One region of the Massilia sp. Dwa41.01b genome, then DNA from elsewhere that is predicted to be linked to it. Evidence: riboswitches for the same ligand, from Rfam matches in the RefSeq annotation. Region 1 holds a riboswitch; the other holds the start of a gene.

Region 1 (15,178 bases):
CCGCGAATGCGCGCACTGGCGCCGAGCTGTTCTTCAAGTGCGAGAACTACCAGCGCATGGGCGCGTTCAAGTTCCGCGGTGCCTGGAACGCCATCGCGCGTTTTAGCGACGCGCAGCGCATGGCGGGCGTACTGACCTTCTCGTCGGGGAACCACGCGCAGGCGATCGCGCTGTCGGCGCGCCTGGCGGGCATCAAGGCAACGATCATCATGCCGCAGGACGCCCCGGCCCTGAAGGTGCAGGCGACGAAGGAATACGGCGGCGAAGTGATCTTCTACGACCGCTACACGGAGAACCGCGAAGAGATCGGCCGGCGCCTGGCGCAGGAGCGCGGCATGACCCTGATTCCCCCTTACGACCATCCGGACGTGATCTGCGGCCAGGGCACGGCGGCGAAGGAGCTGTTCGAAGACGTCGGCCCGCTCGACCTGCTGCTGGTGCCGCTCGGCGGCGGTGACCTGCTGGCCGGCAGCGCGCTGGCCGCCAGCGGCCTGGCGCCCGATTGCAAGGTGATCGGCGTCGAGCCGGAAGCCGGCAACGATGGCCAGCAGTCGCTGCGCAAGGGCGAGATCGTGCACATCGGCGTGCCGAACACGATCGCCGACGGCGCCATGGTCACCCATGTGGGCGAGCACAATTTCGAAGTCATCCGCCGCCGCGTCGACGATATCGTGCTTGTTTCCGACGCCCAGCTGGTCGACACCATGAAATTCTTTGCCGAACGGATGAAGATGGTGGTCGAGCCGACCGGCTGCCTGGGCGCGGCGGCTGCGCTCAACGGCATCGTGCCGGTGGCCGGCAAACGCGTGGGCATCCTGATCAGCGGCGGCAACGTCGATTTGTCGCGCTTCGCCCAGTTGGTGGCTTGACAGGATTCGTCCAGTCGGACGGGCTGCCCACGACCTGCCGGACATGATTCGCAGGCATGCCGTCGCCGGCCTGGTTCGCCCGGAAATATGTTTCTTATATTCAATACAGCTTGAAGAGCTAGCCCATCCGTGGTTTTTTTGACAATGGCCACGCACCGTGCAGCACCGAACAGAGTGAGGCGATCTCGGCCAGGACAATGGTTCCATCGTAACGATGGAGGTGACCATGAAGCGCCTGGCCTCTCAGCTCAGTCTTGCCCTTGCGGCCCTTGCCGCTGCCCCCGCCGCGTTGGCGGGTTCCGACATCCTGAAATGCGTCGACCGCGCCGGCCACGTCACGCTGACCGACCAGCCCTGCGAAAGCAATGCGCGCGCCTCGAAGCTGGTGGCGGCGTCTGCGCTCAATAGCGCGGGCGACAGCATGCATGGGTCCAGCAGCGCCGGCGCGACGGGCTCCGGTGGCGGCGACGCAGTGCCAGCCGAGGCCGTCCCCCTGGAGACGGCGCAAGGCACCGTGACCGTGCAGCGCTATGCGGCGACGCCGGCGATGGAACGCCAGCACGACTGGCGCCCGCGCGTGCCGCGCCGCGACCGGCCGCTGGCACGCGACGTTGCCACCCTGAAGGCAGCCCGCGCACAATTGCTGTTGATCGATGCGGACCGCCATCCAAGGCCGCAGCTGGCGACGATCCAGTAATATTTTCAGAGCAGGCGCAATGACGTTCGTAGGGTGGACGGGTTCCCCGTCCACACGTCCACACAGTGCCGGCACAAAGAACGCTCCGATATTTTCCGTGTGCATGAACGTGTGGACGGGAGACCCGTCTCCTCGGCCACGTCCACCCTACAGCTTGACGATCCCGCGCAAGTCCAGCGCACCGATGCTGCCCAGCGTCGGCAGCAGGTCCAGCAATTCCTGGTCCTGGATGAAGCTGGCGGACGAGCTTGCGGCGAGGATGCGCTCGGGCGGCTGCGAGCGCGCCACCGCCCAGCCCTGCACGTAATCGACGCCGATCTCGGCCAGGGTCTGCACCGTGGCCGCATCCTCGGCCCACTCGGCAATGGTCTTCATCCCGAGGTTGACGGCCAGGCTGACGATGGCCTCGACGATGGCGACGTTGGCCGGATGGGCGTTGATGTTGACGATGAAATTGCCGTCGATCTTCAGCACGTCGGCGGGGAGTTCCTTCAGATACGAGAACGAGGTGTAGCCTGCGCCGAAGTCGTCGAGCGCGACCTTCACGCCATAGGCGCGCACCTGGTCGATGAAGCGGCGCGTATTGTCCAGGTCGTGCAGGGCCACGCTTTCCGTGATCTCCATGCACAGGCGGCTGGCCACGTGGACGTGGCGCCCGAGGATCTCGATCGTGTCGGCAATGAAGCGCTCGTCGTTGAGCGAGGCGCCCGACAAATTCATGCAGACGAAGCGGGTATTCGGCAGGCGCGCGATGTTGTCCGCGATCCAGGCCAGCGTGGTCGACAGCACCCAGCGGTCGATGACCCCGGCCCGGCCGGACTTTTCCGCCGCCCCGATCAGCGGGCCGGCCGGCATGATGCGTCCATCGGCGCCGCGCATGCGCAGCAGCACCTCGAAGTTGAGCGAGTCGTGCGGGTTCTTCAGCGACATGATCGGCTGCATCTCGACGAACAAATCGTCCGTGGCCTGCGGCCCCTGCAGCTTGGCCACCAGGTTCAGTTCGGCCTCGCGCTCGTGGAAGGCAGCGGCATTGCGTTCGTACACCACCAGGCCGTCGCTGGATTCCTTGGCTTCGCGGCAGGCGCGGTCGGCGGTGGAAATGGCATCCTTCATCGGCATGCCCGTGGCCACCTCGATCAGGCCGATCGAGCCGCGCACGTGGAAGGCCTTGTCGCCGACGCGGTAAGGCGTGCCGCCGAGGCGTTCGACGATGCCGCGGCAGATCAGCGACGCGAGCGGAATGGCGGTGTCGGGCATGACGATCACGAATTCGTCGCCGCCGACCCGTCCCAGCTGCTGGCCGCCGGCCAGCATCATCGCCATGCGCTCGCACACCTGCTTGAGCACCTCGTCGCCGGCCGCGTGGCCGAACAGGTCGTTGATCAGCTTGAAGCGGTCGAGATCGACGTAGGCCAGCGCCATCGGCCGGCCGGCGGCCTGCGAGGCTGTCGCGGCTTCGAACATGTTCTCGATGCCGCGCCGGTTGTATACCTTGGTGAGGGGATCGTTATCGGCCATGAAGCGCAATTGCTCGGTGGCCTTGTACTTTTCGGTGATGTCCTGCAGCACGCCTTCGATGCGCCCGCGCGCCAGCGTGGCGCTGACCAGGAAACGCTGGCTGCCGTCGCGGTTGGCGATTTCCAGCTCGGCATCGCTGCGGCCGCGCACCTGCTCGTGCAATTCCATCCACACGTTTTCATTGAAGAAATGACGCCACGAAGTGCGGCCGGGTTCGAAGCCGCGCGCGCCGAGCATCTTCAGCACCGCAGGGTTGGCGCTCTGGAAGTGGCCGAACATATCGAGGGTGAACAGGCCAACCGGCATGACCTCGTAGGCCTGCTCGAGCTTGCGCTGGGCTTCTTCGCGCTTCTCGGTCTCGGCCCGCATCTGCTCGGCCACGGCCAGGGCTGCCAGCAGGCTCGAGGCCAGGGCCGCAGTGACACTGTTGAGGACGTCGAGGACGTCGCGTATGCCGAGCGCAGCCGACACGACTTCGGCCAGCGAGGCGACGAAGGTCAGCGCAAACGAAGCGGCGAACCAGCCGGCGACGCGGTTGCGCGAGACGACGATGACCTTGAACAGGCCGACCGTCATCAGGGACAGGCAGCAGGCGCAGATCACCCACAGTATCGGCAGGTACAGGCGGTAGGGCAAGAGGACGGCCGCGGCCAGCATCGGCATGCACAGCCACTGCATGACGCGCATCGGCAGCACATAACGCAAACCGGCCAGGCTGTCGCGCAGCAGCGTCTGATACAGGGTGAGCGTGGCGATGCCGTACAGGGTGATGGTCACCGAACGGCTGACCAGCAGCCAGTCGGCCGGTATCGTCTGGCCCAGCCACTGGATATCCCAGCCGGCCGACAGCGCGCCCACCCGCAGGTTCAGGATCAGCCAGCCGGCAAAGAGCACGTACAGCGGCTGGCGGTTGATGAGCGCGGTCAGCAGCACGAACAGCGCGAGCACGATCATGCCGCCGTCGAGCAGGCCCGACTTGCGATGGTACTGCTCGACCGACAATTCGAACTGCGCCGAAGGCCATTGCGCCACCATCAGCCGCGCCGGGCCGGCGAAGCGGCCGCTGCACAGCACTTGCGCCGGCAGGCGCGGCATGCGCAGCGCAAAGCCCGCCTTCACGGCATCGATCGCCCCGCTCGAATGGCCGCGCGTGGCGTCGCCCAGCGGACGCAAGCTTGTCGCATCCCAGCAACGGACGGCCAGTGCATGGCGCGACGGAAATTCGATGACGTCCTGGTCGACCGAGGCCGTCATCGGTGCAAAGCTGAACCAGATCGGCTGCTCGGCGAGCTGGGTTTCGTAACTCGACACGGTGGGGTAGGACTGCAGGCGCGACAGGATGGCGACCGGGGTGGCGCCAGCGGAGGTGCTGTCGGCATCCTGCACGAGAACGCGCAGCGGCAGCTTGGCCGGCTCGCCCACGTTGTACTGGTTGTGCCAGAACAGCAGTGCGACGAGGGAAAACAGGCCTATTGCCAGGGGAATCAGGTAATACGCGAACACGCCCAGCACTTTTTCGACGGCGACATGGACCGTGGTCCGGGAAGCGCTGGGCGTGGAAGCGGGAGTGTTAGGCATAGGCGGTATCGAGAGCAACCTGCAGCTTACTGCAGCAAACAGCAAAGGCCGCGCACGTCGTGCACAGCCTCGTCAGGCGCAAGGATACAAGCTTAGCGCGATTCCGTGTTGCAATATCGAGTCAGGCCAGGGCCAGAGCGCGCGGCGCCAGGCCTGCCGTGGCGATTGGCACCTGCGGCGCGGAGCACACGCGCGGACGGCTCGGGTCGGGCTTGGGGCCGACGTCGATGTCGGGATGCGCGGTGTTGAAGAAGAAGTTCAGCAGCGGATGGCGCGCGGCCGCCCAGCGCGCCTCGAAACTGGCGATCTCGAAGGCCATGACGCGATGCGCGATGTTGCCGACGTGGCCCAGCGGGATCGGGCCCTGCCCCGGGAAGACATCGACGAACATCAGCTGTTCGTACTGGCGCGCCACGGTCGGACGGCCGGTCGCGACCGACCACTCGATGTCGTTCTGCTGGCAATACAGGTAGCAGGCCTTGATCAGCGCCATCTTGACCATGCGGCCGGTGCGGCCCTCGTCGATGCCGAGGCGGGTCGCTTCGACCAGGCGGCGTCCCTGCAGCCAGTCCGGCAGCTCGACCGATTCTTCCACGCCCAGCGGCCGGAACAGGTTGGTGCGGATGCGGGTGCTGCCCAGCGGCGTGCCGTCGAGCCTGGACTCGGCCAGCAGCACGATGGTGTCGCTTTCGTAGTCGGCCGCTTCCGGCAGCGCCAGCGAGCGGGCGAAGTCCGGCACATGGCGCGCATAGGCGGCATGGCGGATGCGCACGGCCTTGAGCAGGTCGTCTTCGGTCTCGACCCGGCGGATCGTGAACGGCAGGCGCTCGACTGCGCCGCGTGCACCCTGCTGAGCACCCATGTGTCGAATCGCGGGCGCGGTTCCTCCGGTAGCGACGTTTGCGTGGCACAGCTCCATGACCGATAACTCCTAAAGATTGCGTAATTAAGTAAGCCCAAGCAAGAAAACTTGGCACCCGACAATTATCGATCTCCAGGAGAAATATCTAACTGCGGAGCAGGAAGGCTTTTGCCCTTTACTTCCAAATTGACAAAACTCGCGAGTCAGTAAGCATATTGCATAGCATCAATTTGGCAGGCGCGCCGCGCCAGGCGCACCCATGAGTGCAGGCCATACCCCTATTCCAAAGCGGCATCCGCTGCCTGCACGATCGGCGTATGCTCGCATGTTCAGTTGCAACATCACGGGCCGGCCGATGCGAAGATTTCACGCACGCCGCCGTAGGCCAGGCGTGCAGTGTCCGGCACTACAGCGGCCGCGCCGTCCCCGAGACCCGGATCGATCCACCCGCTTCCGCGCCGATGGCGGCACGCAGGCGCGAGCGCATGCCCATGTCTTCGCCCTGCACCACGTCGATGCCGCCGCCGTGCGGCCAGCCGATGTCGCGCAGGTAACCGGCGAGCGCGGCGGTGCCGGCCCCGGTGGCCGGGTCTTCATACACGCCGCCTGCCGCGAACGGGTTGCGCGTATGGAACAGCCGCTCGTTTTCCGCCCAGACAAGCACCACGGTGACTATGCCGAGCTCGCGCATGAAGGCACGGCCCGCATCGAGCTCGTAGCGCATCGCCCCCGGCTTCCCGGCTGCGCAGGGCCAGCACCAGTGTGCGTCGCCCCGCCATGGGCCAGGGCCGGCGGGATGCGCGGGTCGAGATCCCCGCCGCGGTAGCCGAACAGGGCGAGCGCGCGCGCCACCACGTCGGCAGGCGCCGGCGCACTGCGCGTCGGCGGCGACTGCAGGGCGGCCGAGGTCAGCGCTGCACCGTCCGCACTGTCTGCCTCGCGCCGTCCCTCGACGGTAATTGCCGCATCGTTCAGCTGCAAGGCATAGACGCCGTCGCCGCAGCGGGCCGCCAGCGCGGCGCCGAGGGCGATGGTGGCATGGCCGCAGAACGGCACTTCCGCTTCCGGCGAAAAATAGCGCACACGCCAGCCCTCGCCCAGCGGCGCGGCGAATGCGGTTTCGGGTAGCCGATTTGGTGGGCGACGGCTTGCATGCTCGTATCTGGCGGCATGGTTTCGCCGATCCAGACGCCGGCCGGATTGCCGCCCTGAATCCCGTCGGAAAAGGCGGCGATGCGCTGGACTTCCGCGGCGTTCATCGCTGCACCCGCATGCCGATGCTGCGAGCATGCCGCCTGTACGTGGCGCGCCGCAAGGCCGGCACGGCACTGCCGCGGGGCGGTCCGGACGGGTCGTCGAAGGGAGGGTGTGGCGCACGGCTTGCTCCTTTTGCATGGTAGAGCTCAGATGATAGCGCGGCCGGTGACGGCCTGCTCGAGCCGGTCAGGAACGCCGAGGCCATCGGCCGGGGCGTCGGCGCACCGGACGTCTCTGCGCGGGCCTTGCCGAAACATGGGCGTAAACTCGCCGGCGGTGGGCGCGCGCCAGCGAGGCCGGCACGGCTGGCCGCGTCAGGGGTAGCGCACCGGCCTGCCCCGGGATTCGGGCAGCGGGATGAATTCGTGCTCGCCGGGCACCTGCGGGAAGCGCCCTTCCTGCCAGTCGCGCCTGGCCTGTTCGATGCGCTCCTCGGAACTGGCGACGAAATTCCAGACAGGTAGCGCGGCCCGTCCATCGGCTCGCCGCCCAGCAGCATCAGGCGGGTACGGCCGGGCCCGGCGGCGGCAAGCACGACCTCGGCGCCGGGCTTCAATACCACCAGCTGGCCGGCATCGAAGCTGCCGTCGCGGCCCAGGTCGAGCCGTCCCTCGACAATATAAATGGCCTGCTCGGGATACTCGGGCGGCATCGCGATGCGCGCACCGGGATCGAGCATCACGTCGACGTAGAACATGTCGGACAAGGTGGCGACCGGCGCGCGCCGGCCCCAGAAACTGCCGGCGACGACGCGCGCACTGATGCCCTCGCCTTCGAGCACGGGCAAGGCGCCGGCATCGAGGTGGGCAAAAGCGGGAGCGGTTTCCTCGAAGCAGCCGGGCAGCGCCACCCAGCATTGCAGCCCGAACAAAGCGGAGCCGCCCTCGCGCAGCGCGCTGCCGGTGCGCTCCGAATGGACGATGCCGCTACCCGCCGTCATCCAGTTGACTTCGCCCGGACGGATCGCCTGCACGCTGCCCAGGCTGTCGCGATGGAGGATTTCGCCGTCGAACAGGTAAGTGACGGTGGCCAGGCACACATGCGGGTGCGGACGCACGTCGAGGCCGCGCCCGGGCTGGAATACGTGCGGCCCCATCTGGTCGAGGAAGACGAAGGGGCCGACCATGCGGCGCTGGCGGCTGGGCAGTGCGCGCCGCACCATGAAGCCGTCGCCCGGGTCATGCGTGGGCGGCACGATCACGATGTCGAGCGCGCCGATGTCGTCGGTATCCAAACTGTCCTCCTGGCATGGGTAGTGGTTCGGCGCGGCGCCGGCCCGCGGTCCAGTCTACGTGGCCCTTCGCGCTTGCGCAAATGCCCGCGTTCAGCGTGAGGCGGCCGCAGCGGGTTACGGTCGCGGGCCGGCACCGATGAGCGGCTCGCGTCCCCTGCGCCTACGGTACAATATCGCCATCCATTGGGGGAGTAGCCTGCTGCCGCCAGCACCGCTGTGCGTGCAGTGCCCGTATCAACATGCTCGGCGCCAGCGCGCCGTGGTGCGGGCAGCCGTCCGGTTGGCAAGACCTTTGGCATGTCCGCGTGCGTTCGGGCCACGCGGGCCTGCCCTCGCCTCCGCCCGATGGAAGGTTTTCATGAATATCGCCGCTACCGCCTCGCTCGCCCTTGCCATGTCCACCGATGCGTTTGCCGCCGCCGTCGGCAAGGGTGCGGCCCTGCAGCGGCCGCAACTGCGCGAGGCACTGCGCACCGGTGCCATCTTCGGCGTCATCGAAGGCTTGACGCCACTGCTTGGCTGGGCCCTCGGCCAGGCCGCCGCGCCCTACGTGCAAGCCTGGGACCACTGGATCGCCTTCGTACTGCTGGGCCTGCTCGGCCTGCGCATGATCCACGAAGGCCTGCAGGCGCCCGAGACCGGGGAAGACAAGCCCAGCAGCCACGGTTTCTGGCGCCTGGCCCTGACCGGCATGGCCACCAGCATCGACGCGCTGATCGTCGGCGCCGGCCTGGCCTTTATCGACGCTAACATCCTGGTGGTCGCGGCCGCGATCGGCTGCGCCACTTTCGTCATGGTGACGATCGGCGTGATGCTCGGACGCGGCCTCGGCGCGCTGGTCGGCAAGCGCGCCGAGCTGGTGGGCGGCCTCGTGCTCATCGTCATCGGCAGCCTCATCCTGTACGAACACCTGCACGCGGCTGCCGCGTAGCGCGGGCGACCCGCCGCGGCACGCGGCGCGGCTGGGCCCGAACACCCCGGGCCATGCGCCGCGGCCAGGCCAGGACAGCGCGGGCATGCAACGCGGCCAGACCGCACACGCCCGCCGCATGCGCCGCGGCCAGGCCAGGCCCGGCCCGGCCCGGTCAGGCCGGCGTCTGTGCGCACTCCTGCTGTTGGCGCATCATGTCGTCCATCGCCTGCTGCATCTCCTCGGGCGAGACGTCGCGCACATGGGTCGCCAGCGACCAGCGGTGGCCGAAGGGATCTTCCAGCTGGCCATAGCGGTCGCCCCAGAAGGCGTCGGCCAGTTCCATGCGCACGGTGGCGCCGGCTGCGGTGGCGCGCGCCCACATCTCGTCCACGTTCGGAATCGACAGGTGGATGACGACCGGCGAGCCCTTCAGCGCCAAGGGGCTGAGGGAACCGTAGTCGGGGAACTCGTCGGCCAGGAATAGCGGCGAATCGCCGATGCGCAGCATGGCGTGGCCGACGCGGCCATCGGGCATGGGCATGCGCATCACTTCCTCGGCCCCGAAGGCCTTCTTGTAGAACTCGATGGCTTCGCTGCAGCGGGCACACACCAGATGCGGGGTGATGGTGTGCATGCCGTCTTCGACTGGCTTGACCTTAAGACTCATGTTGCGCTCCTTTCAGGGTGAACGAACGTTTTTTTACGGTCCTGTAATACTCTTCTGAGCTTAGCGCCAGACCGAAGTTCGGGCAATCATTCTCGACCTTGCGGTGCACTAAAATGCGCTGCGCATCGCTTGCGCCTGGTCGACCCGGATTTCGCGCCGCCCTGGGATTGAAGCGCTGCACCGGTGCTACGCATCCAGTTCCGGATAGTGCCGGAAGACCCCTTCCTCGCTGAACGGCAGGCGCCGGTGCGACGCCAGGTAGGCGCCAATGCGCGGCCGCCCGGCCACCCGCTGGCGCAGCAGCTCCAGGTTTGGATACGCGGCCAGGGCGCGGGCCGTCGCTTTCGGAAAGGCATAGCGCAGCCCTTCCAGGGTCTGGAACAGCGACAGGTCGGCATAGCCGAGCGCCTGCCCGAGCAGGTAGTCGCCCTCGCCCAGCACGTGCGAGAAATAACGGAGGAACTTGGGAATGCGCGCGGCCGTGAATTCCTGCGCACGCCGCCGCGCTTCCGGCTTCTGGTCTTCGTAATACAGATTGCTGCCGACCGGATGGTGGGTCTCGTGCGCCTCGCCCACCAGGTCGCCGATCGTCAGCTGCAGCTGGTGGGTCCACAGCCGGCCCTGCACATCCTGAGGCGCCAGGCCATGGCGTTCGCCGAGGAACATCAGGATCGCCGCGGTCTGGCCGATCATCATGCCGCCGGCGCGCAGGAAAGGCGGAGCAAAGGCCGGCGTCGGGCCTTCCTTGAGCGCGGCCATCATGGCATCGACGCCACCGGGACCGCGCGCCACGTCCTCGTAGTCTTCTCCCGCTTCCTCCAGCGCCAGGCGGACATATTCGCCGCGTCCCTGGATGCCCGGCCAATAGAACAGTTCGTACGATTGCGCCATGATCGGATCCTCAAGGTTGATCGAAAGGCCATCATGAGCCGGAAACCGGGATCAGGTAAAGCGGCCGCCCCGCACCCGGGCAGGCCTGTCCCGCCGGCGCAACGACCGCCTATCCTGTAGGCAACGTTTGCCGTCAATATGTTACGATCGGGAATCATTCATGCGGACGGCATGCGCGCTGGGGCGACCGGAAACCGTGCTGGCGAGGAACTGTCGGCAGCTGTTTAGCGCGTGATAATCTTGCAATACGGGAACCCGGCGTTCCGCTATAAACCACACCTGAGAGAAGATGCATGTTGACCTTGCGTGACCGTGGCGATAAGAATATTGCCTCAGAGAACTTATTTCCCTTGAGCAATGTCACCGCCGGTAGCAGCCAGGTAAGCCACCATGAACCTGCCTGCAACCCGATGCCTTTAACGGAGCGCCCCATGATCTTCGCTCAACTGACCCGCCATTGGCGGGCCGGCCGCCGCCAGTTGCGTTTGTCATCCTGGCTGATGTCGATCCTGCGCAGCGCCCGCGTGCTGATGTTCTATCGCGATCACGCGGCCCTGTGCCAGCTCGACGTCTACCGCAACTACGTGATGCTGCGGTCCCACGACGACCCCTTCCACCACCTCAGCCACCGCGGCTACCTGGTGCGCGGCCTGAGCGCCAGCGATCGCGTGCGGTGCGTCCTGTCTCACTACCGCTTCGAGGAAACCACCTTCAACGCCGCCTACAAGCAGGCCGTGTACGCGGCCGGCGGGCTGGCCCTGTGGCGCCAGACCGTGGGCGAAAACGAATTCGTGATCCGCCTCGAGATGGCTTCGCGCATGAATGCCGAAGGCGACCTGACCATTGCCCTGGTCGCCGACGGCAAGGTGCTGCACCGCCTGTCGTTCTCGTGGATCGAGGGCGCGGTCGCCGGCGTGCCGTCTCCATTGGTCCCCTTCATCGCCCGCAACCAGGGCCGCTGGACCGATTCGGGCGAAGCCTTCGACGCCTTCGAACGCTGCTTCCCCAACAATTCGCCCAGCTTCTTCACTTTCGCCGCGATGCAGGGCGTGGCGCAGGCGGTCGGCATGGAGCAGGTGGTGGCCGTGAAATGCAGCTCGCACATCGCCTTCGACCCGGACCAGCTGAAGCACTTCACGAATGCCTACGACGGCTTCTGGAAGCTGCTCGGCGGGGTCGAGATGGCCGGCCACGCCTGGCTGGTGGCGCTGCCCTTCTACCTCAAGCCCCTGGCAGACATGCCGTCGAAGCACCGCAAGCGCGCCGCCCAGCGCCGCGAATACTGGCGCGCGATCGGCGACAGCACCCGCGCCACCCTGCAGCGCCACCTGCAGCACGCACGCGCCCACCACGAGCACGCATCGCCGCTGCACGAAGCGGCCGAAGCCTGAGGTCTCACGCGTCCAATTCGCTTTGCCACGCCGCGCCAGCGCGGACGCCTGTTGAACGCGTGGACGGCGCGAACCGGACGGCTCGGGCCCTTGCCCGGTCGAGCCGTCCACCCCACGCCCCTTGACAGAATTACCACGGCCGTCCCCGGCCGTGGTACACTCGCGCCTCGCTAGGGGTCCTGAAGCTTCGCTTCGGGTGAGAGATACCCTTCGTACCTGATCTGGATAATGCCAGCGAAGGAAAGCGCAACGCAGTTCCCCCTTGTTTGCCCTTCCCCCACGTTGGCTCCGGCTTTTTGAAGAAGCGGCGCGCCCATCGTGGCGCGCGAAAACGAGCAAACCCATGAAACCAGTTTTAAAGCACACCTTACTTGCCTGCGCCCTCGCCCAGGCTTTCACCATCGACGCGTCCGCACAGACCCAGGAGCCGGTCGCCTCGGTGCTTGTCACCGGCAATAAATGGACGGTCAGCGACCGTGCCGGCATCGGCGGCTTCGCCGACCTGCCGATCGTCGAGACCCCGGTCTCGGTCTCGGCAATCACCCGCGAACAGATGCAGAACCTCTCGATTCGCAGCGCTACCGATGCGCTGGCCTACGACGCCTCGGTGGGCGATGCCTACAACGCGGTCGGCTATGCCGAGCAGTTCTCGGTGCGTGGCTTCATGCTGAACAATAACTCGGGCTATCGCAAGGACGGCATCGTCATCCCCGCCGATACCCAGATCCCGCTCGAGAACAAGGAGCGCCTCGAGCTGCTCAAGGGCGTGGCCGGCATGCAGGCGGGCCTGGCCGCGCCGGGGGGCATCCTCAACTTCGTGACCAAGCGTCCGACCAACACGCCGCTCCGTTCCGTGACCTTCGAAGCGCGCGAGCGCGGCACGCTCTATGGCGCGCTGGACCTGGGCGGACGTTTCGACGACCGCCGCTTCGGCTACCGCGTCAACGCCGCCGCCGAGCGCCTGCGCTCCTACGTCGACGGTGCCGACGGCAAGCGCCAGTTCGTGTCAGGCGCCTTCGACTGGCAGATCACACCAGACGCGCTGCTGCAGCTCGACATGGACTTCCAGCACAAGGAACAGATCACCGCGCCCGGCTACCAGCTGATCCGCGGCGTGGCGCTGCCGGCGAACATCTCGGCCAAGACCCTGCTCAACGCCCAGCCCTGGACCAGACCGGTCGACACCGACAGCGCCAACTTCGGCCTGCGCTTCGACTATCGCATCAACAGCGACTGGCGAGCGACGGTCGCGGCCAACAAGCACTGGTTCAAGCGCGACGACTTCACCGCCTTCCCCTACGGCTGCAGCAACGAGGGCGAGGGCTTCTATCCGGGCTACTGCTCGAACGGCGATTATGACGTCTACGACTACCAGAGCGTCGGCGAACGCAAGACCCCGTTCGGCATCCAGGCGCAGCTGCAGGGACGCGTCGCCACCGGTGCGCTGCGCCACGTGCTGACGGTCGGCACCAGCTACAGCGAGCGCCATAACCGCTACGGCGACTACGTCTACGACTACGCCGGCTCGAGCAACATCTACCAGAACCAGGTCGTCGATCCGGCGCCGGGCAACCCGGCGACCGGCCCGGTCAGCGAACGCTTCACCGAGCGCGAACGTTCGCTCTTCGTCCAGGACATCCTCACGCTCACGCCCGAGCTGGCGCTGCACGCCGGCCTGCGCTACGTGAAGATCGACACCACCCAGTTGCCGGAACCGGAACTGGGCTGGGTCAATAGCCGCGGCGCGTACGTCCTGCCGAGCGTATCGCTGGTGTATGGCGTCACCCCATCCTGGAACGTGTACGCTACCTTCGCCCGCGGCCTGGACGCCGGCGGCGTCGCCGACATGGGTACCAACAACGAGAACACGGACCTGGGCCAGAACCGTTCGAAGCAGGTCGAACTCGGCACCAAGGGCAGCTTCGGCGACGTCGCCTTCACCGCCGCCCTGTTCCAGATCACCAAGGGCTTCGAGTTCGACGAGGATACCGGCTTGCCCAAGCCGACCTTCGTGCGCAAGGGCGAGCAGGTGCACCGCGGCTTCGAGCTGGCGGCCCAGCGCACGAACGGCGCCCTGACCTATGGCGCCACCCTGATGGCACTGCGCGCGCGCCAGGAAGACACCGGCTCGGCGCGCTACGACGGCAAGCGCGTCACCAACGTGCCGGAACTGAAGACGACGCTGTGGGCGGATTATGCGGTGGCGGCGGTGCCGGGCCTGAAGGTCAGCGGCCAGTGGCAGTACGCGGGCGAAAAGTCCTTCGATCCGGAAAACACCGTCAATGTGCCGGGTTACCACGTGTTCGGCCTGGGCGCGAGCTATGGCGTGAAGATGGGCGCGACGAGCGTTACGCTGCGTGCACGGGTGGACAACCTGACCGACAAGTTCTACTGGCGCGACGTCACCCAGGAACTGGGCGGCTACCTGCTGCCGGGCGCACCGCGCACCTTCCGCATGTCGGCGCAGTTCGACTTCTGAACATGTTCTGGAGCGCCTGAAACGTTTTTCAGGCGCTCCTAATCGATCCCCAGCACATGTAGTGCCCGTTCGACCTGCCGCACGCGCTGCGGCAGGTCCCCCTGCACCAGCACGAACGGGATCCTGCGCCCGGTCAACTCCGCCAGCAGCATCTCGTACACCATCTGGCGCACTTCTTCCGATTCGCGCATCAGGCCATCGGGCATCCAGGGCGTATCCGGTGCGGTGACCAGCGTCAGCGCGTACTCGTGGCGGCTCGCCAGCAGCGCCAGCTCCTCGTCCACCCGTTCCCAGTACACGCGGCTGTACAGGGCCGTCATCAGGGGCGTGGTGTCGCAGAACAGCACCCGTTTCGCCCCGGCTTCGGCAAGGGCGGCCGCCGCATCCTCGCGCGCGCGCTGGGTGCGGGCAATGCCGAACTGGTCGCCTTCGAAAGGCACGCGGCCATGCGTGTCGACGAATTCGCGCAGGTATTCCGGTACCCACGCGGTCGCATAGCGCGCCGCCAGCGCCGCACACAGGGTCGATTTGCCCGACGACTCGGCGCCCAGCACGGCAATGCGGCGCACCGTCATGGCTTCACCCCCGCGATATTGCTCCAGGCGCGCAGGCCGCGCGCGGCCAGCACCACGAAGACCGCATACAGCACCGCCGTCACGTGCAGGTCCTTGAAGATGTACAGGCCCACGTAGAGCACGTCGACCACCAGCCACACATGCCAGTTCTCGACCTTCTTACGCGCCAGCAGCAGCTGGCCGACCAGGCTGCCGGCGGTGAGGAAGCCGTCCGTATGCGGCACGTCGGTGTTGGTGAAGGTTTGCA
Region 2 (15,178 bases), 2.6 Mb from region 1:
ACAGGTGGGCAGGCGCCTGCAATCGTGCATGCGGCCGGGCGACGTCGTGGCGCGGCTGGGCGGTGACGAATTCGTCGTGGCAGCGAGCTGCATGGGCCGCGAGGCCGCGACCGCCATTGCGCGGCGCCTGCTCGCCACGATGGATATGCCTTTCGTTGCGGACGGCATGGAAATGCGCGTGGGGGCGTCGATCGGCATCAGCCTGGCCGGGGGCGAGGACACGTCGACCGACGAGCTGTTCCAGAAGGCAGACACGGCCATGTACAAGGCCAAGGCGCAGGGCGACGGCTCCTTCCAGTTTTTTGAGCCGGAAATGAGCCTGGAGGCGAAGCGCCGCCTGCAGCTCGAGGCGGCACTGCACCGGGCGCTGGAGCAGAACCAGTTTGCGGTGCACTACCAGCCGCGCGTCGACCTGCGCTCGCTGCGCACGCTCGGCGTCGAAGCGCTGCTGCGCTGGGACCATCCCGAATTCGGCCGCGTGGCGCCGCTGGAATTCATCCCGCTGGCCGAGGAGCGCGGCCAGATCGAAACCATCGGCCGCTGGGTACTCGGCGCGGCCTGCCGCGACGTCCAGCAGATCAACGAGCAGTTCGGCCTGCACCTGCACGTTTCCGTCAACGTCTCGGCGCGCCAGTTGCGCTCGCCGGACCTGATCGGCCACGTGCGCACCGCACTGGCCGAATCCGGCTTGCCGGCAGGCGCACTGGAACTGGAATTGACGGAAAGCGCGCTGATCGAGGACCTCGACCAGTCGGTGGAAGTGCTCAGGGGCCTCAAAGCCTTGGGCGTGCGCCTCTCGATCGACGATTTCGGCACCGGCTACTCGAGCCTGTCCTACCTGAAACGCCTGCCCATCGACGTGCTGAAGCTGGACCGCTCCTTCATCTCCGACAACCCGGCCGGCGACGGTTTCGTGGGGGCGCTGATCGACATGGCCCACGTGCTCGACCTGTCCGTGGTGGCCGAAGGGATCGAAACCGACGAGGTGGTGGAGACCCTGCGCGAAGCCTTGTGCGACGAAGGCCAGGGCTACCTGTTCGCGCGGCCGATGCCGCTGGCCGAGCTGGAGGCATTCCTGGTGCGCGAGTACACCGGCATGCCGGTTGGCGAAGAGTAGGACTGACGCGGCTGCTCGTATGACGGTTGAACGCGTGGGCGGCATTGACCTCGTCGTCGATCCGCCATCGCGGATACAGCCGCCCACCCTACATTACTTATTCGGCTGCATCGTCAGGCCGATCAGGCGCGCCACCACGGCGGCAAGATACATCAGGCCGACGAACATCTCGATGCTGGCGAGCGAGCGCGCGTGCACGGTAAGCGGGATGACGTCGCCGATGCCGGTGCTCGAGAGCAGTGCGAAGCTGAGGTAATTCAGTTCGCTCCAGGTGCGCGGCAGCTCGGGGTGCACCGCGGCGCCGTAGGAGCCAGGCGCCAGCGCCTGCACCAGCAGGTAGAGGTGGGTAAAGGCCCAGGCCAGCAGCGTGAAGGTGGCGCCGGCGGCGAACAGTTCGTCGGTGGTCACGTGCCGGTCTTCCAGCATGTAGGCGATCAGCGAGCCGGCGGCATAGAAATAGAAGATCACTTCCAGTCCGGATGACCAGGCGCGCAGCTGCGGCAGGTCGTAGAGCATCTGCGCGATCAGCAGGGCAATGATCGGCACCGCCAGCATCACGCTGATGCGCGTCAGCCCGGGCGTGCGCCGTACCATGTTGGTAGTCAGCGTCAGGATGACGATGCCGAAGGCGTTCAGGGTCACGTGGCCGGCGGCCGTGTGCTCGACAAACGGGTACAGCACCATCGCGAGCAACTGCACCATCAAGAGGATGGCGGAAGGATGGCGGCGGGTGCGATTGAACAGGTGTAGCAGGTGCATCGAAATGTTCTCGGTAGGTGCAATAGCGCTATTGTAGGCACAAGAACAGGGACGGTGCGCGCGGCGCCGGGCGGCCTTCATCGGCGGCGGGCGAAAAAAAACCCCGCCTTGCGGGCGGGGTGTCGGTGCGAAGCGGCTCAGGAGCGCACGGACGCGCTTGCCGGCACCAGGGCGGTCACGGACGATGTCTGCGCACGCACGGGAACCGCGTCTTCCTCGCCCAGGCGGAACAGGGCCACCACCTGGCTCAGGCGCGCGGCCTGGTCCTGCATCGATTCGGCGGCGGCGGCGGCTTCCTCGACCAGGGCCGAATTCTGCTGGGTCACCTGGTCCATCTGGGCGATGGCGCCATTGACCTGCTCGATGCCGGCGCTCTGTTCGGCGCTGGCGGCACTGATCTCGGCGACGATGTCGGTCACGCGGCGCACGCTGTCGACCACTTCCCGCATCGTCGTCCCGGCCTGCGCCACCAGCGCGCTGCCGGCGTCGACACGGTCGACCGAAGCGTGGATCAAGGCCTTGATTTCCTTCGCTGCCGCAGCCGAACGCTGGGCCAGGTTGCGCACCTCGGAGGCGACGACGGCGAAGCCGCGTCCCTGTTCGCCGGCACGCGCCGCTTCCACGGCGGCGTTCAGGGCCAGGATATTGGTCTGGAAGGCGATGCCGTCGATGACGCCGATGATGTCGACCACCTTGCGCGAGGAAGCGTTGATCGCGTCCATGGTCTCGACCACTTGCGCCACCACGTCGCCGCCGCGCACCGCGACCTGCGAGGCACTGGCACCGAGCTGGTTGGCCTGGCGCGCATTGTCCGCGTTCTGCTTGACGGTCGCGGTCAGCTCTTCCATCGACGATGCGGTTTCCTCGAGCGAGGAAGCCTGCTGCTCGGTGCGGCTGGACAGGTCCTGGTTGCCGGCGTTGATCTCGGCGGACGCGGCGGCGATGGTGTCGGTACCGAGACGCACCTGGCTGACGATGCCAGCCAGGCTGTCGCGCATGCCCTTGATGGCAAACAGCAGGCTGCCGGTGTCGCCGGCGCGGGTGGCGATCGGCACGCCGAGGTTGCCCGCGGCGATCTGCTCTGCGACGTCGGCCGCATAGGTCGGTTCGCCGCCCAGCTGGCGCAGCAGGCTGCGGGTGATGACGGTGGCGGCCGCCACGCCGCCCAGCAGCGCCAGCGCGCCCAGGATCAGCATGGCGTTGCGGCCGACGACATAGGTCTGCTCGGCCGCCTCGTAGGTGGCCTGCATGGTCTTGCCCTGGTGGTCGATCAGTTCGTTGGACGAAATGAAGACCGCGCTCTGGATCTTGCGTGCAGGGCCCAGCAGATGGGCGACGGCCGCATCGTGCTCGCCGGCGGCGCGCAGGCGCATGACTTCATCGAGGGCCACCATGTACTGGTCGTAGGCGGCCTTGTAGGTGCGCAGGTTCCTGACCCCATCCTCGGATACCACCAGCTTGTCGAGCCCGGCGAACATCTCGGCCGCTTCCTTGCGGCTGGTGGCGATCACGCCGAGGTTCTTGGCCACGGCCTGGGCATCGTCCGTCAACAGCAAGTCGCGCACCGAGCGCGCGCTGCGGTTGATGCGGTCGGCCAGGCTCTGGGCCAGCACCACCTTCGGATAGGCGTCGGTCGCCATCGTACGGGTGCCGGTATGGAGCGCACCGAGCTTGCTGATGCCCATCGCAATCACGGCCACGAGAAAAGCCAGCACCAGCACAAAGGCCAGCGCCAGTCGGGTTCCTACCTTGAGTCGGCTCAGCATGATCACTCAGCTCGCCGGGGTCTCGATGACGCCCATTTCCTCGGACGTCATCAGGCGGTCGATGTCGACCAGGATGATCATGCGTTCGTCCACCGTGCCCAGGCCCAGCAGGTAATCGGTGTTGAGCGCGCCGCCCATGTCCGGCGCCGGCTTGATCTGCTCGGCCGTCAGCGAAATCACGTCCGACACCGCGTCCACCACCATGCCCACCACGCGGTCCTGGATGTTCAGGATGATCACGACGGTAAACTGGTTGTAGGTCGGCTCACCCAGCTTGAACTTGATGCGCATGTCGACGATCGGCACGATCGTGCCGCGCAGGTTGACCACGCCCTTGACATGTTCCGGCGCGCTGGCAATGCGGGTGACGGCCTCGTAGCCGCGGATTTCCTGCACCTTCAAAATCTTGATGCCGTATTCTTCGTTGCCGAGCTTGAATGCGAGCGCTTCCAGCACGCCGTCGTTCATCAAGGTGTTGTCCATGTCATTCCTGCTGTAGAAGAGGGGGATATCCCCGGAGATCCCCTATTTTTGCTCATGAGCAATAAATAGGGAAGTCCAGCATAGCCGATCTGTCTCGCCCCTACAACTGACTGTCCATCAAACCCCCTGCGCGTGGGCTGCAGCGGCCCCCTCGAACAGTGTGGCGAAGCGGCGCGCCGCGCTTTCCGGGTCGGCTTCGCCATACACGCTCGTGATTGCCGCCACCATGTGGGCACCCTGCGCCACCGGGGGTGCGGCGTTCGATGGGGTCATGCCGCCGATGACGACCAGCGGCAGCTCCAGTTCGGCGCGCGCGGCGGCCAGGATCGATGGCGCCGTGACGAAATCGTATTGTTTGACGGGCGAGGGATAGAAGCCGCCGAAGGCAGCGTAGCTCGCGCCCGCCGCCTGCGCCGCGCGTGCCAGCGCCAGCTCACCATAGCAGGAGGCGCCGACGATCTTGTCGCGCCCGAGGCCCCAGCGCGCCTGCTGCAGCGCGGTGTCGCCCCCGCCCAGGTGCACGCCGTCGGCATCGATGCGCATGCACAGGTCGAGGTGGTCGTTGACGACCAGCGGCCGCTTGTGGCGCCGGCACAGCGCCAGCAGCGCCGTCGCCTGCTCCAGGCGCAGTGCCGCGCCGGCCTCCTTGTGGCGGTACTGCACCGGGCCGCGCCGCCGCGCAGGGCCGCTTCGGTGGCGGCCAGCAGCCGGTCGGTGTCGTCCCAGTTCGGGGTGACGAGATACAAGCCGTGCATATTGGATCCTTTCATGTGGTGGGCAGCGCCTGCACGCCGTCCTGGCCTGTGCGCTGTAAAAGCGGCGGGGAATGCGCTGGCCCGGCGCGATCGCGAAGGCCTGGGCCAGGGCTTCGTGGCAGTAGGACTGGGCGGCTCCCAGCGCCTCGAACATCGATTCGCCCAGCGCCAGGCGTGCGGCCAGGGCGGCCGCCAGGGTGCAGCCGCTGCCGTGGTAGGCGCCGGGCAGGCGCGGCCAGCGCCAGCGCTGTTCCAGCTGTCCGTTGGCATACCAGCGGTTGGTGACGAACTGGCCATCGCCATGGCCGCCCGTGACCAGCCACTGGGCGCCGGGGAAGGCGCCGATCGCGCAGGCTTCCGGCTCGTTCGGCAGCACGATGGTGGCCAGCGCCAGCAGCTCGGCGACGGCATCGAGCGGATCGCCGGACGCCAGCGCATCGCCATGGCCGCTGGCGAGCACCGGATCGAGCACGACCGGCAGCTTCGGATCACGCTTGCGCAGGCTTCTCAGCAGCCCGGCAATCGCCAGCGCATTTGCGCGGTTGCCGGGAATGCCGATCTTGACCGCGCGGATGGCGCAGGTATCGATCAGGGCCTGGGCCTGGTGCAGCACGAACTCGGTCTCGACCGGACGCACGGCATGCACGCGGTTGTTGTCCTGCACCGTCAGCGCGGTGGCCACCGGCAGCGCGTGGGCACCCTGGGCGGCGATCGCCAGGATGTCGGCGGCCGAACCGGCGCCGCCGCCGGGATCGAGGCCGGCGAAGACCAGCACCGCCGGCGCCATGCCGGGGAGATGCCGGCCGCGCTATGCGACGCGCCATGCGACGCGGTACCCGGCGCGCTATGCGACGCGGTACCCGGCGCGGTAACCGACGCCGACCCGGTCGCCAGTCCGATGACAGCCGCCCTATGGGACGCCCTATGGGACGCCCTACCGGACGCCGTCACGCGAGGCGCCCGTCGCTTGGTGACGAGGGCGACGCGGCGAAGCGGCGCGGCATGCGTCCGGCGAGGTAGGCCTCGCGGCCCGCTTCCACCGCCAGCTTCATCGCGCGTGCCATGCGCACCGGCGCGCGTGCGCAGGCAATCGCGCTGTTCATCAGCACGCCGTCGCAGCCGAGTTCCATCGCGATCGCCGCATCCGACGCGGTGCCGACGCCGGCGTCGACCAGCACCGGCACGCGGGCCTCCTCGATGATCAACTTGAGGTTCCAGGGGTTGAGGATGCCCATGCCGGAACCGATGAGGGAGGCCAGCGGCATCACGGCCACGCAGCCGATCTCCTGCAACAGTTTCGCCTGCACCGGGTCATCGCTGCAGTAGACCATGACGTCGAAGCCGTCGCGCACCAGGGTCTCGGCCGCCTTCAGGGTTTCCGGCATGTGCGGGAACAGCGTGGTCTCGTCGCCCAGCACCTCGAGTTTCACGAGCTTGTGCCCGTCCAGCAGTTCGCGCGCCATCTGCAGGGTGTAGACCGCGTCCCTGGCGTTGTAGCACCCGGCGGTATTGGGCAGGATGGTGAACCGGGACGGCGGCAGCACGTCGAGCAAATTTGGCGCCTTCGGATCCTGGCCGATGTTCACGCGGCGGATTGCCACCGTGACGATCTCGGCTTCGGCCGCCAGCGTGGCCTCGCGTGTTTCATCCAGGTCGCGGTACTTGCCGCTGCCGACCAGCAGGCGCGAGCGGTATTGCTTGCCCGCGATGGTGAGGAAGTCTTCGCTCATGTTCATCCTTTGTTCATCCTTTCAGCCGCCGCCGATGGCGCGCACGATGTCGACCTTGTCCTGGCGCGCCAGCACGCGCGAGGCCCACTGCTGGCGCGGCACCACCTCGCGGTTGACCGCCAGCGCCACCGCCTGCTTCCCGACGCCGAGCGCCTGCACCAGGTCGCCCAGGGTCTGGCCGTCCAGCAAACTGTAGGGTTCGCCATTGAGTTCGATGTCGAACATGCTCAGACCTCGCGGTACAGTTTCGCGCCGCCGCGCACGAATTCGATCGCCTTTTCCTGCATGCCGCGCACCAGAGCCGTGTCTTCGCCCACGCCCTGCTCGGCCGCGTAGGCGCGCACTTCCTGGGTGATCTTCATCGAGCAGAAATGGGGGCCGCACATCGAGCAGAAATGCGCCACCTTGGCGGAATCCTTGGGCAGCGTCTCGTCGTGGAAGGCGCGCGCCTTGTCCGGGTCGAGCCCGAGGTTGAACTGGTCTTCCCAGCGGAATTCGAAGCGCGCTTTCGACAGCGCGTTGTCGCGGATCTGCGCGCCCGGGTGGCCCTTCGCCAGGTCGGCGGCGTGGGCCGCGATCTTGTAGGTGATGATGCCGTCCTTGACGTCGTTCTTGTCGGGCAGGCCGAGATGCTCTTTCGGCGTCACGTAGCACAGCATCGCGGTGCCGTACCAGCCGATGTGGGCCGCGCCGATGCCGGAGGTGATGTGGTCGTAGCCGGGCGCGATGTCGGTGGTGAGTGGCCCCAGCGTATAGAACGGCGCTTCCATGCACTGTTCCAGCTGCAGGTCCATGTTCTCCTTGATCAGGTGCAGCGGCACGTGGCCGGGCCCCTCGATCATCACCTGTACGTCGTGCTTCCAGGCGATTTGGGTCAGTTCGCCGAGGGTCTTCAGTTCGGCCAGCTGGGCCTCGTCGTTGGCATCGTAGATGGAACCCGGACGCAGGCCATCGCCCAGGCTGAAGGCCACGTCGTACTGCTTCATGATGGCGCAGATGTCCTCGAAATGCGTGTAGAGGAAGGACTCCTCGTGGTGCGCCAGGCACCACTTGGCCATGATCGAGCCGCCGCGCGACACAATGCCTGTCAGGCGCTTGGCCGTCATCGGCACATACGGCAAACGCACGCCGGCGTGGATGGTGAAGTAGTCGACGCCCTGCTCGGCCTGTTCGATGAGGGTGTCGCGGTAGATTTCCCAGGTCAGGTCTTCGGCCTTGCCGTTCACTTTTTCCAGCGCCTGGTAGAGCGGCACGGTGCCGATCGGGACCGGGCTGTTACGGATGATCCATTCGCGCGTCTCGTGGATGTGCTTGCCGGTGGACAGGTCCATCACGTTGTCGGCACCCCAGCGGATCGCCCAGGTCATCTTTTCCACTTCCTCGCCGATGGACGAGGTGACGGCCGAGTTGCCGATGTTGGCGTTGATCTTCACCAGGAAGTTGCGGCCGATGATCATCGGCTCGCTCTCGGGGTGGTTGATGTTGGCCGGGATGATGGCGCGGCCACGGGCGACCTCGGAACGCACGAATTCCGGCGTGATCTCCTCAGGAATGGCGGCACCGAACGACTGGCCCGGATGCTGGCGGCCCAGCAGCGCGGCCGTGCGCCGGCCCATCTCGCCGCTCGCTTCCAGCGACGCCAGGTACTCCTTGCGGCGCAGGTTCTCGCGCAGGGCGATGAATTCCATCTCGGGGTGATGATGCCGCGGCGGGCGTAATGCATCTGGGTGACGTTGGCGCCCTCTTTCGCGCGGCGCGGCTTGCGCTGCAGCTCGAAGCGCAGCGCGTCCAGGCTCGGATCAAGCAGGCGCCCGGCGCCGTAGGTCGAGCTCGGGCCGGACAGCTCCTCGGTGTCGCCCCGTTCGGCGATCCAGGTGCGGCGCAGTGCCGGCAAGCCGCGGCGGATGTCGATGGACGCTGCCGGGTCGGTGTAGGGGCCGGAGGTGTCGTAGACAAAGACGGGCGGGTTGGTCTCGCCGCCGAAGCTGGCCGGGGTGTCGCTTTGGGCGACGGCGCGCATCGGCACGCGGATATCGGGGCGGCTGCCTTCGATGTAGACCTTGGTCGAATTCGGGAAGGGGGCAATCGCGGCGCTGTCCACCATGGCGGTGGCGGCGTCGAACTTCAGTGGTGCATTCATGCGGCTCCTTTGCGTGAGGAGCCAGCAAAGGAGGCCGAGAGTGGCGTCAGGCGCGTGCGTGGGCACGAATCCGCATCTCGAAAGCTTCCCTTCGCTGGCATTATCCAGATCAGGTTCAGAGGGTATGTCTCACCCGCGCATCGATCGACGCGCAGGACCCCTAGCGTGTGCTGCCTTGCGGCAGCGGGCGGATTATAGCCTGCGAATTGGCGTTAGCAAAAAAATATTGAGCGCTTACTCGGGACGGGTGCTCCCCTGGACATGGGGTTGTTGCCTGTGCCGTTCGTGATGGGTTCAATCCGCGCGGGCACAGGTGCCCACCCTGGGGGACATGTGCGTTGAACCGGGGGTTGCCTGGGCTTGCCAAGAGGGCCTCCTGTAGGGTGGGCACCCCGTGCCCACGCGGATTGGGCATACCGATACCAACACACGCAACACACGCAACAGCGCCACGAACGACAACGATTCGACGCCGAATTTCCCGCTATCGCCTGACCTCACCCCCGCCCTCCTCCTCTATAATGGTCGTTTTCGCACCTCACACTGCCACATCATGGAATTAGCCAAGTCTTTCGAGCCAGCCGACATCGAACAACACTGGCGCGCCGCCTGGGAAGAGCGCGGGTATTTCGCCGCCACGCTCGACGCCGGCAAGCCCGCGTTCAGCATCCAGTTGCCGCCACCGAATGTGACGGGCACGCTGCACATGGGCCACGCGTTCAACCAGACCATCATGGACGGCCTGACGCGCTACTACCGCATGCGCGGCCATAACACGGCCTGGATTCCGGGCACCGACCACGCCGGTATCGCCACGCAGATCGTGGTGGAGCGCCAGCTCGACGCCCAGAAGGTCTCGCGCCACGACCTCGGTCGCGACGAATTCATCAAGAAGGTCTGGGAGTGGAAGGAAAAATCGGGCAACACCATCACCGGCCAGATGCGCCGCCTGGGTGCCTCGGCCGACTGGAGCCGCGAATACTTCACGATGGACGAGACCCGCTCGAAGGTCGTCTCGGAAGTGTTCGTGCGCCTGTACGAGCAGGGCCTGATCTACCGCGGCAAGCGCCTGGTGAACTGGGACCCGGTGCTGGGCACGGCCGTCTCCGACCTGGAGGTCGATTCGGTCGAGGAAGACGGCTCGATGTGGTATATCCAGTACCCGTTGGCCGACGGCTCGGGCCACCTGACGGTGGCCACCACCCGTCCTGAAACCATGCTGGGCGACGTCGCCGTGGCGGTCGATCCGACCGACGAGCGTTACACTCACCTGCACGGCAAGATGCTGAAATTGCCGCTGACGGATCGCGAAATCCCGATCATCGCCGACAGCTATGTGGACAAGGAATTCGGCACCGGCTGCGTGAAGATCACCCCGGCGCACGACTTCAACGACTACGCCGTCGGCCAGCGCGCGAATCTCGCGCCGATCACGATCATGACGCTCGACGCGAAGATCAACGAGAACGCCCCCGCGCAATACCAGGGCCTGGACCGTTTCAAAGCGCGCAAGCAGATCGTCGCCGACCTCGAAGCGCTTGGCCTGCTCGAACAGGTGAAACCGCACAAGCTGATGGTGCCGCGCGGCGACCGCACCGGCGTCGTGATCGAGCCGATGCTGACCGACCAGTGGTTCGTCGCCATGACGAAGCCGGCCCCGGAAGGTAGCTTCAATCCGGGCAAATCGATCACCGAAGTGGCGCTCGAAAAAGTCGCCAGCGGCGAAATCAAGTTCGTGCCGGAGAACTGGTCGACAACCTACAACCAGTGGCTGGGCAATATCCAGGACTGGTGCATCTCGCGCCAGCTGTGGTGGGGCCACCGCATCCCGGCCTGGTTCGACGAAGCCGGCAACATCATCGTCGCCCGTGACGAGCAAGAAGCCAAGGCCAAGGCCGCCGCGCAAGGCATCACGGGTGAACTGCGCCGCGACGAAGACGTATTGGACACCTGGTTCTCCTCGGCCCTCGTCCCCTTCTCGACCATGGGCTGGCCGGAGGAGACGCCGGACATGAAGATGTTCCTGCCCTCGTCGGTGCTGGTGACGGGCTTCGACATCATCTTCTTCTGGGTCGCGCGCATGGTCATGATGACCGCGCACTTCACGGGCAAGGTGCCCTTCGAGACCGTGTACGTGCACGGCCTGGTGCGCGATTCGCAGGGCCAGAAGATGAGCAAGTCGAAGGGCAATACGCTGGACCCGATCGACCTGATCGACGGTATCGACGTCGAGTCGCTGGTGGCCAAGCGCACCGCTGGCCTGATGGACCCGCGCGCCGCCGAAAAAATTGCGAAAGCCACGCGCAAGGAATTCCCGAGCGGGATTCCGGCCTTTGGCACCGATGCCGTGCGCTTCACGATGGCAAGCTACGCGTCCCTGGGCCGCAACATCAATTTCGACCTCGGTCGCGCCGAGGGTTATCGCAACTTCTGCAACAAGCTGTGGAATGCGACGCGCTTCGTGATGATGAACACCGAGGGCAAGGACTGCTCGGCGCCGAACCCCGAGGACCTGTCGCCGTCGGACCGCTGGATCATCTCGCTGATGAACCGGGTCGAGCTGGAAGTGGCGAAAGGCTTCGAGGACTACCGCTTCGACAACATCGCCAGCAGCATCTACAAGTTCGTCTGGGACGAGTACTGCGACTGGTACCTGGAAGTGGCCAAGGTCTCGGTCCAGCAAGGTACCGAGGCGCAGCAGCGCGCCACCCGCCACACGCTCCTGCGCGTGCTGGAAGTGATCCTGCGCCTGGCGCATCCGGTCATTCCGTTCGTGACCGAGGCACTGTGGCAGGCGGTGGCGCCGCTGGCCGGCAAGTCGGGCGACAGCATCATGCTGCAGCCCTACCCGATCGCCAATCCGGATGCGATCGACGAGTCCGCCGAAGCCTGGATGGCGCAGCTGAAGGAGCTCACGAATGCGACGCGCAACCTGCGCGGCGAGATGAAGCTGTCGCCGTCGGTGCGCGTGCCGCTGATCGTCGAACCGGGCAATGAAGCCGACCGCGCCAACATGGCCGGCTTCGCGCCTTTCATCGCCTCGCTCGGCAAACTGGCGGAAGTGCAGATCGTCGATGCCCTCCCGGAATCGCCGGCCGCCGTGTCGGTTGTCGGCACGACCAAGCTGATGCTGAAAGTGGAAATCGACGTCGCCGCCGAACGCGAGCGCCTCTCGAAAGAGATCGCGCGCATCGAGGGCGAGATCGCCAAGGCCAACGGCAAGCTGTCGAGCGAAAGCTTCGTCGCGCGCGCGCCGGCTGCCGTCGTGGCGCAGGAGAAGGAACGCCTGGCGAACTTCAGCGCGACCATCGAGAAGATGCGCGAGCAGCTGGGCAAGCTGCCGCCAGCCTGATCGGGCGGGCTGCCAGCCGCATGAAACCGGCCGCCGGGTGCAAGCCCGCCGGCCGGTTTTTTTCATTCTGTGCTGCTACACTGCCGTGCTCTATTCCACCTCAAGCAACCAGCTATGAAACCTCGCGCAAACGGCGGCCTGGTCTATTCCACCGATGGCGGGCGCATGTGCCCGGAATGCCGCCAGCCCCTCTCCCAGTGCGCCTGCAAGGCGAGCACCGTGCCCACCGGCGATGGCGTCGTGCGCGTGTCGCGCCAGACGAAAGGCCGCGGCGGCAAGAGCGTTACCCTCGTCAAGGGCCTCACGCTCGACGCCTCCGCCCTCGCACTACTCGGCAAGCAGCTGCGCACGGCCTGCGGCTCGGGTGGCACCGTGAAGGATGGCGTGATCGAAGTGCAGGGCGACCACTGCGAGCTCGTCATGGATACGCTGACCAGGCTTGGGCACCGCCCGAAGCGCACCGGCGCCTGACGCACCAACTGAGAGGCTGGGGTCAGGTCTGACATTCGGACACGAACTCGACTATAGGGTGCATCGTCCGGGGCTGTTTTTGTACGATGTGCCACTGGAGTGCAAGCTGACACGTGTGAGGCCTGAAGCCAAGGCAGAGGCCGTGTCCAAATGTCAGACCTGACCCCAGCCTGTATGCCGTCTGTCGGTCTTCTGGACTAGGCTGGCCGGTGCTGGGTATCCGCGCCACGCGTCACATGCAGCATGCGGCTCGGGGAGCGCACTTTGGCGGTGTGCCACACTCCGCGCGGCACGAGCGCCGCAGCGCTGCCTTCGAGCGTCACCGTTTCCACCGTCCCGTCGCGCTCCAGCAACAGTTCCACCGCGCCGGAGAGCAGATACACGAACTCGTCGCCCTCCGGGTGCATTTCCCAGGTCGGCCAATCCTCGGTGAACGCAAATTCGGTAATCAGCCAGCCTTTGTCATAACGTGCGCTCTCGGGTTCGGGCAGCTGCCAGAAGCCGTTGCCATCGAGCGCCCGGGCGCTGCCGTCTTCCGAGAGGTGGACATAGGTTTCGCGGAGATCGAGAGGCATGGCGGCTCCATTGGCGAGGAAGGTCAGTCAATGCTATCACCTCCGAAGCCCGGTCCCACGAAGGCAGGCCGTGGCGACGGCAGGTCCATCACACCGCCGCCGTGAGACCGATTGCCGGCGCCCTGCCTATTCCTTGCGGCGTGCACGCCGGCGGGCCGCCAGCAGCGCCCCCAGGCCCAGCCCAAGCATGCCCGCATGGGCCGGTTCCGGCACCGGCGCCACCCGCGTCACGATGTTGTCGATCCGCCCCCAGTCTTCGCCATAGATGTCGTCCGGGTCGGGCGTGGTCATGTACCAGTTGATGTAATTGACGTTCTGGAAGCTGGCCGGCAGTTCGACGTGGGTCAGCGGCACTTCGCCGACGATATTGAAGGTGGCGCCGTTGTCGGCAATGAAGGTCGAGGTGCCGCCCAGGTACTCGAAGCCGAGCACGTCGAAATTCGCCCCGTCCGTGCGCCGGATCTGGTAGGGCGAAGAGCCGAACTGGCTGTGCAGCCAGAGGTCGCCGCTGCCCGGGTGCAGGTGGCCGCCGCCGACGCCTGTTTCCAGCGAGACGATGTCGAAGCCGGACTCGCTGTAGGAGTCGATGTAGATGCCGCTGATGTCGTCGAAGTCGATGACGACGATATCGGCGGAGGCGGTCCCTGCCCCCAATGCCAGCACGGACGCAGCAAGGAGCTGCCTCATCAATCTGGATACACTCATGATGTTTCCTCAATGGTTGAGTTGAGAACGCGCAAAGACTTTGCGCCTGAGTTCCAGCATATGGACGAGCAGTGCTCCGATATTGATGTGTTTCAAAGTGTGGGGCCGCACGAAATCGGCGTGGGCGCGTCGCGCGTGATGCGACACCAGACGATTCAGGCCAGTGCGGGATAAGGTCGCCGCCAACGATCGCCGCGCCGGCATGCGCCTTGCCGCCGTCTGCAAGGCGATGCTGCGGCGGATGGTCTCGCGCTGCGCGCCGGCGCGGTACAACAGGTTGTAGCTCTCGAAGGGAATCATCTTGCCGTCCGGCTGGGCGAAGTGGATGCAGGATTTCTTCAGCGCGCGTACGTCCAGCGATGGAAGCCGACGGCCATCGCCAGCCATTCCAGCACGAGGTGGACCAGTTGCGCGGTCGCGGGCGCAAGCACGGGTGCGCTCATGGTGGCGAATCGAAAGACGAGAAGCTGCCCTTGATCCCTTTCTACACGACAGAGCCCAGCGTGAAGAGCAAGAAGACGAGCACCGCTCCTACCACGACCAGGATGGCGGTGCGGGTTTCGCGGTTTGCGTCCGCGATGACGATCCCACAAAGACCGAAGCCGACAACGGCCAGCATCGCGGCCAGGAGGCCGAATATCTTTAGCAAAACCATGTTCGTCCGCCCCGCAATCGTTTCATCGTGAGTAATCTGTTCAAGATTGTGCCGCTACGCTCTATCCTTCAAGCAATTTTGACACGCGGAGTTGCCACATCAACGGAACGGTTTGCTACACTCTGGCTTATTCATAACAAATTGGAGACCGAACATGCGCAAGCTGATCCCCGCCAGCCTGATTGCCACCATGCTGCTCACCACCGCCGCATGGGCACAGAACCCCGGGTCGCCGGTCGGGCTGTGGAAGACCATCGACGACGAAACCAAGCTGCCGAAAGCGCTGGTACGCGTCACCGAGGAAAACGGCGCCCTGCAGGGCAAGATCGAAAAGCTGTTCCGCGGTCAAAACGAAGACCAGAACCCGAAATGCACCGCCTGCACCGATTCGCGCAAGAACCAGCCGATCATCGGCATGACGATCCTGTCGGGCCTGAAGAAGGACGGTAACGAATACTCGGGCGGCGAAATCCTCGACCCGGCCAAGGGCAAGGTCTACAAGAGCAAGGCCACGCTGCGCGACGGCGGCCAGAAGATGGAAGTGCGCGGCTACATCGGCATGCCGATGCTGGGCCGTTCGCAAATCTGGCAGCGCGAGCAGTAACAGCCCGCGCTCCATCGAAGCGGCCCGCGTGGCCGCTTTTTTATTACGCCGGACGCGCGAAAAAAA

What was found. Region 1 has a riboswitch for thiamine pyrophosphate ahead of G4G28_RS16280 (TonB-dependent siderophore receptor). Riboswitches for the same ligand answer to the same signal wherever they lie in the genome.
Region 2: another riboswitch for thiamine pyrophosphate. It lies ahead of thiC (phosphomethylpyrimidine synthase ThiC); the one in region 1 lies ahead of G4G28_RS16280 (TonB-dependent siderophore receptor).

The regions. Positions count from the first base shown of each region.
Region 1 is NZ_CP050454.1:3,542,316-3,557,493, forward strand. It holds gene G4G28_RS16230 (threo-3-hydroxy-L-aspartate ammonia-lyase) at 1-869, shown strand, start outside; gene G4G28_RS16235 (DUF4124 domain-containing protein) at 1,096-1,566, shown strand; gene G4G28_RS16240 (bifunctional diguanylate cyclase/phosphodiesterase) at 1,714-4,662, opposite strand; gene G4G28_RS16245 (hypothetical protein) at 4,784-5,524, opposite strand; partial or broken gene G4G28_RS16250 (PhzF family phenazine biosynthesis protein) at 5,931-6,783, opposite strand; partial or broken gene G4G28_RS16255 (pirin family protein) at 7,096-7,943, opposite strand; gene mntP (manganese efflux pump MntP) at 8,374-8,946, shown strand; gene G4G28_RS16265 (VOC family protein) at 9,101-9,595, opposite strand; gene G4G28_RS16270 (glutathione S-transferase) at 9,782-10,486, opposite strand; gene G4G28_RS16275 (DUF535 family protein) at 10,918-11,877, shown strand; TPP riboswitch at 12,040-12,137, shown strand; gene G4G28_RS16280 (TonB-dependent siderophore receptor) at 12,221-14,356, shown strand; gene G4G28_RS16285 (AAA family ATPase) at 14,395-14,931, opposite strand; gene pnuC (nicotinamide riboside transporter PnuC) at 14,928-15,178, opposite strand, start outside.
Region 2 is NZ_CP050454.1:950,444-965,621, reverse strand. It holds gene G4G28_RS04440 (EAL domain-containing protein) at 1-1,117, shown strand, start outside; gene G4G28_RS04435 (two pore domain potassium channel family protein) at 1,211-1,876, opposite strand; gene G4G28_RS27750 (methyl-accepting chemotaxis protein) at 2,014-3,642, opposite strand; gene G4G28_RS04425 (chemotaxis protein CheW) at 3,649-4,125, opposite strand; partial or broken gene thiE (thiamine phosphate synthase) at 4,243-4,880, opposite strand; partial or broken gene G4G28_RS04415 (hydroxymethylpyrimidine/phosphomethylpyrimidine kinase) at 5,020-5,667, opposite strand; gene G4G28_RS04410 (thiazole synthase) at 5,828-6,610, opposite strand; gene thiS (sulfur carrier protein ThiS) at 6,632-6,835, opposite strand; partial or broken gene thiC (phosphomethylpyrimidine synthase ThiC) at 6,838-8,750, opposite strand; TPP riboswitch at 8,820-8,922, opposite strand; gene G4G28_RS04395 (valine--tRNA ligase) at 9,304-12,102, shown strand; gene G4G28_RS04390 (translation initiation factor Sui1) at 12,217-12,573, shown strand; gene G4G28_RS04385 (cupin domain-containing protein) at 12,771-13,148, opposite strand; gene G4G28_RS04380 (PEP-CTERM sorting domain-containing protein) at 13,275-13,853, opposite strand; gene G4G28_RS04375 (hypothetical protein) at 13,863-14,153, opposite strand; gene G4G28_RS27395 (hypothetical protein) at 14,338-14,472, opposite strand; gene G4G28_RS04365 (DUF2147 domain-containing protein) at 14,663-15,112, shown strand.